Regions from separate parts of the Nocardioides oleivorans genome, predicted to be linked through region 2. Evidence: predicted binding sites of a transcription regulator. Region 2 holds the regulator's gene; the other holds the start of a gene.
The links. The regulator LexA, encoded in region 2, represses DNA repair genes until DNA is damaged. The targets are predictions, from matches to a motif close to TCGAACANNTGTTCGA.
Positions count from the first base shown of each region.

Region 1: EUA93_RS15030 (HNH endonuclease signature motif containing protein) is a predicted target of LexA. The motif match lies at 1,330-1,345, and genes of this name have one in related genera.

Region 1 is NZ_SDWT01000001.1:3,137,241-3,139,692, forward strand. It holds gene EUA93_RS15030 (HNH endonuclease signature motif containing protein) at 1-1,125, opposite strand, end outside; gene glpK (glycerol kinase GlpK) at 1,714-2,452, opposite strand, start outside.
Region 2 is NZ_SDWT01000001.1:2,241,992-2,244,443, reverse strand. It holds gene EUA93_RS10750 (hypothetical protein) at 1-367, opposite strand, end outside; gene EUA93_RS10745 (LysM peptidoglycan-binding domain-containing protein) at 570-932, opposite strand; gene lexA (transcriptional repressor LexA) at 1,219-1,941, shown strand; gene EUA93_RS10735 (NAD(P)/FAD-dependent oxidoreductase) at 1,995-2,452, shown strand, end outside.

The DNA of each region.
Region 1 (2,452 bases), 900 kb from region 2:
GTTGCTCAGGTCAGTGGCGCCGCCCTTGGACCAGGGGTCGTCGTGGTGGGCGTGGCACCCGGACGCGGTGGTTTCGCAGCCGCGGGCGGTGCAGCCGCCGTCGCGGAGGCCGAGCGCGATGCGTTGGGCTTTGGAGTGCAAGCGGGCGCTGCGGCCCAGGTCGAGGGGCTGGGACTTCGATCCGAGGACGGCTGGGATGATCGCGGCCTCGCACGCGAGGCGGCGTGCTTCGCCGGCGGTGAGGCGGATGCCGTCGTCGAGCAGCGCGACTGCTGCGTCGCCCAGCAGCTGTTCGAGGGTCATGGTGATGACCACGGTGGCGTTGACGCCTGCGGTCTGTGAGGTGGCGTCGAGGGGGTAGCGCTCGATGTATTCGATGAACGCCTCGCCGAGTCGACGGCGTAAGGGCTTCCAGTTGCCGGTCTCGTCCTTGAGGTCGGCGTCGGTGTGGCGGGCCGGGTTCGTCAGCGCCATCAGGTGGCGTTTGAACATCTTCCCGATGTGCGAGGGGACGACGAACGTCCCGCGGCACCTGCCTTCGCCGTCGTCGGTCAGGGTGAGGTCGACGTTGGCGAACGCGCGGGCTTCTTCGGCTTCGAGGGCGGCTGCTTCATGGGACTCAGCCACTTCAGGGGCGACGTGGTCGAGGATCTGCTTGCCGAGCTGCTTCAGGTCCTTCGCGTCGAGCTGCGCGGCGAGGTCGAGCAGCATGCTCTCGGCCTTCTCACGCACGTCGGCGTCGACACGGTCGGGGAGGGCGTCGACGGCGGCGACGATGACCCGGGCCTGCTCGGCCCGGATGGCGCCGGCGGCGAGTGCGGATGCCGTCGGGGCGTGCACGTCGTCAGCGAGCGCGACGCCGAGCTCGGTGAGGCGGTTGGCTTCGGCGCGGGTCAGGTTGCTTCGGCGGGCCCACCACTGGTGGGTGTGCCGGGCGCCGATGCTGTCGCCCAGCCGGCGCCGGTCGGCCTCGGCTGCGGTGCGGCACTGCACGCTGGTGAGCCTGCTCGATGCGACCGTGGCAGCGTCGAGGAGCCGCACCACGTCAGCATCCGCCATCCCGCCCAACGTCATCGTTGCAAGGTCGTCCAGGAGCCCGTCGAGCCGCGCCAGCAGACCGGTCACCAGCGAAGAGGCGTCCGCGTCCACACCCGGCGCACGCCACGGCGTGCCAGGAGCCTTACTCTCAGGGCGATCGGGTGGACGGCTGCTCACGGGACACGGACCTCTCCGCGCACGTGGTGGCGCGGTCGACGACAGGAAACGGGGTCTGTGTCTGAGGTGTGTACGGCCGTTGATCGGCTGTCTGGAGGACCCGAGCACGCTCGCTCGAAACTGTGTTCGATGATATCTCGCGTCACCGACACTCGCATCCGAGGGAGCTCAGAGGTTCGGTCAAGATCGGATCGGGTCTCGTGACGGTCGCTGCGCGACCTCCTCGACCAACGGTGGGGTGGGCTTGGTTTCGACACGGGCGCGGGGCGCCCTGCTCAACCAGCGGTGGGCTGAGGGGTCTCGTGACGGTCGCTGCGCGACCTCCTCGACCAGCGGAGGCGGCGAGGGTCGGGCGACCGAGGCTGGGGGGTCTCGTGACGGTCGCTGCGCGACCTCCTCGACCAGCGATGGGTTGCGCGACCTGCTCAACCGGCGGTGGGGCCGGAGGTCTCGTGACGGTCGCTGCGCGACCTCCTCGATCGCCGCGAGTCAGGCGGGTTAGCCGCCCCAGCCCTTCGAGCGCTCGACGGCGTCGGCCCAGCGGGCGTACGACGCGTCGAGGGCGTCGCGGTCGCCGGCGGGCTCGAACCGCCGGTCGAGCGCCCACGTCTCCCGCAGCTCGTCGGTGGAGCTCCAGACGCCGGTGCCGAGCCCGGCGAGGAAGGCCGCTCCGAGCGCGGTGGTCTCGACGATCTCGGGTCGCTCGACCGCGCGCCCGACCTGGTCGGCCTGGAGCTGGCAGAGGAAGTCGTTGGCCGCGGCGCCGCCGTCGACGCGCAGGGTGGACAGCTCGGGCAGCGTCTCGAGCACGTCACGCACCTCGAAGGCGATCCCCTCCAGCGTCGCGCGGACGATGTGGGCGCGGGTGGTGCCGCGGGTGATCCCGATGATCATGCCGCGCGCGTGCGGGTCCCAGTGTGGGGCGCCGAGGCCGGTCAGGGCCGGCACGAACACGACCCCGTCGGTGTCGTCGACGGTGGCGGCGATGGCCGCGGTCTCGGCGGCGTTGCCGACGATCTGCAGGCCGTCGCGCAGCCACTGCACGGCAGACCCGGTCACGAAGATCGCGCCCTCGAGGGCGTAGGTCATCTCGCCGTCGGGGGAGCGCCAGGCCGCCGTGGAGAGCAGGCCGGCGTCGCTGCGCACGACCTCGCTGCCGGTGTTGGTGAGGATGAACGAGCCGGTGCCGTAGGTGCACTTCGACTCGCCCTCGTCGAAGCAGGTCTGCCCGAAGAGC
Region 2 (2,452 bases):
AGGTCGGCGGCTTGGCCGCGTAGCGCCGGATCTTTGTCACGGTGGTGCCGGCGAACTGTGCACTCCCGCCGGCCGCGTAGACCTGCTCCACGCTCTCAACGAAGCCCTGACATGCCTTGCAGTTCGGCGTCATCGCGTCGTACTCGGCCGTATCGCCGGTCACCTGCATCTCGTCGCCCGCCTTCACCCAGCGCCGGATGAAGTCCTCGGCACTCTCGACCTCGGGCGTCTCGGTCTCGGTCGGCTCCTCGGTGGGAGTCGCGGTCGAGGTCTCCGGCATCTGGGGCTTCGGCTCGGGGTCGTCGGAGCACCCGACCAGGAGCAGGGGCGCGAGAACGGCGAGCGCGAGTGCGCGGCGTACGTGCATGAGACGGCCTTCCCGAGAGCGTGGACGCAGTCAAGTTACCCATGACGGCGGCTCTCGAACCAGAGCGAAGGCAAAGCCTGTGGACGAGCACCCGGCCACACCGAAGACCCCGAAATGCGCCGAGGGGCGGGCCGATGGCCCGCCCCTCGCCTTCCCCTTGGTCCACCAGCCGGGGTCGAAGCGGCTGATGGAGGCCTTCGCGTCAGTCGGAGACGACTGGGACGCGGAGCTTCTGGCCAGCCGCGAGGCTGGCGGACTCGAGGGCGTTGAGCCGCTCGATCTCGGTCATCATCCCGCGGACGTCACCGTCGGTGGCGAGGTCGCTGGCGATCCCCCACAGGGTGTCACCGGGGGCCACCTGGACGATCTCGGTCGGCGCGGGCTGGCCGGCCGAGTCGGTGCCGACGGCGCCACCGGCGAGCATGATCGCCACGCCGAGGACCAGGAACAGCGAGATCAGGAAGACGACCATCCGGCCACGACGCGTCAATCGCACGGACGAGCGCGGGCGAGCGGCAGAGACGGTGTTGGTGGTGAAGACAGGTGCAAGGCTGAGGGTGCTCATGGTGTGGCCTCCTGGGGAAGATCAGCCGGGTCGTGTGATGACGAGGAATGTCTAGTGACAGCCACCGACAGCGGGTGGGCGTCGATCAGACGTTCGATCGAACATGTGTACGACGTTAGAGCACGTGTTCGAACGATGCAAGACTCCGGTCGAACAAATGTTCGGCGTGTCGCCCGCGCGGACAGCGCGACACGCAGGTTCGAACAGGTGTTTGATCCTGTGGTGCGATCCGGGCTACGGTGCACGGACAGCAGCCCGTACCGCCACGCGTCGAGAGGTTCCAGAGATGGCCAAGTCAGCGGACAAGAACGTCATCGAGATGCCGGACGGTCCCCCGGACGCCACGGGCCTGACCCCGCGCCAGCAGCGTGTGCTCGCCACGATCAAGGACTCGATCGAGTCCAAGGGCTACCCGCCGTCCATGCGCGAGATCGGCCAGGCCGTCGGCCTGACCTCCTCCTCCAGCGTCGCCCACCAGCTGCGCGTGCTCGAGAGCAAGGGCTTCCTCAAGCGTGACCCGAACCGGCCGCGCGCCCTCGAGGTCTTCCTGCCCGAGGTGATGGCAGCACGCCGCTCCATCTCCAGCGGCGACGACTCGAGCGTCGACGAGACCGGCATCGGCGACGTCGCCCCCACCGCGGTCAACATCCCGGTCGTCGGCCGGATCGCCGCCGGTGGCCCGATCCTCGCCGAGGAGCAGGTCACCGACGTCTTCCCGCTCCCCAAGCAGCTCGTCGGCGACGGCACGCTCTTCCTGCTCGAGGTCTCGGGTGACTCGATGGTCGACGCGGCCATCTGCAACGGCGACTACGTCGTTATCCGTCAGGAGCAGACGGCCGAGAACGGCCAGATCGTCGCCGCGATGATCGACGGAGAGGCCACGGTGAAGACCTTCCAGCGCAAGGACGGCCACGTCTGGCTGCTCCCGCACAACTCGGCGTACGACCCGATCCCCGGCGACAACGCCACGATCCTGGGTGTCGTGACCGCGGTGCTGCGCAGCCTCTGACGCCCACCCGCGAGGGCGTTGAAAGGTCCTCACCTGCGGGACACGATGGCCACATGAGCACCGTCAAGGAGTCCTACGACTACGTCATCGTCGGAGCAGGGGTCACGGCCGCGAGCGCGGTGAAGGGGATCAGGTCCCAGGACGAGGGCGGCACGATCGCGGTCCTCGGGTCGGAGCCCGCGAAGCCGCTCTACCGTCCGGACCTCTCCAAGGACCTCTGGCTCAGCGACGACAAGACCTTGGCCGACTCCGACCTGTCCGGCGACCTCGACGAGGACGACGCCGTCGACCTGGTCACCGACACGACCGTGACTGAGATCGACCCGGGTGCGCACGTCGTACGCCTCGCGGACGGTACGACGGTGGGATACGGCAAGCTCTTGCTCGCCACCGGCGCCGAGCCGCGCGTGCTCGGCATCGACCCCGGCCCCCGTGTCGTCTACTACCGGACCGCCGCCGACTACGACCGGCTGCGCGCGGTCGCCACGGAGGGCAGCCACGTCGTGGTCGT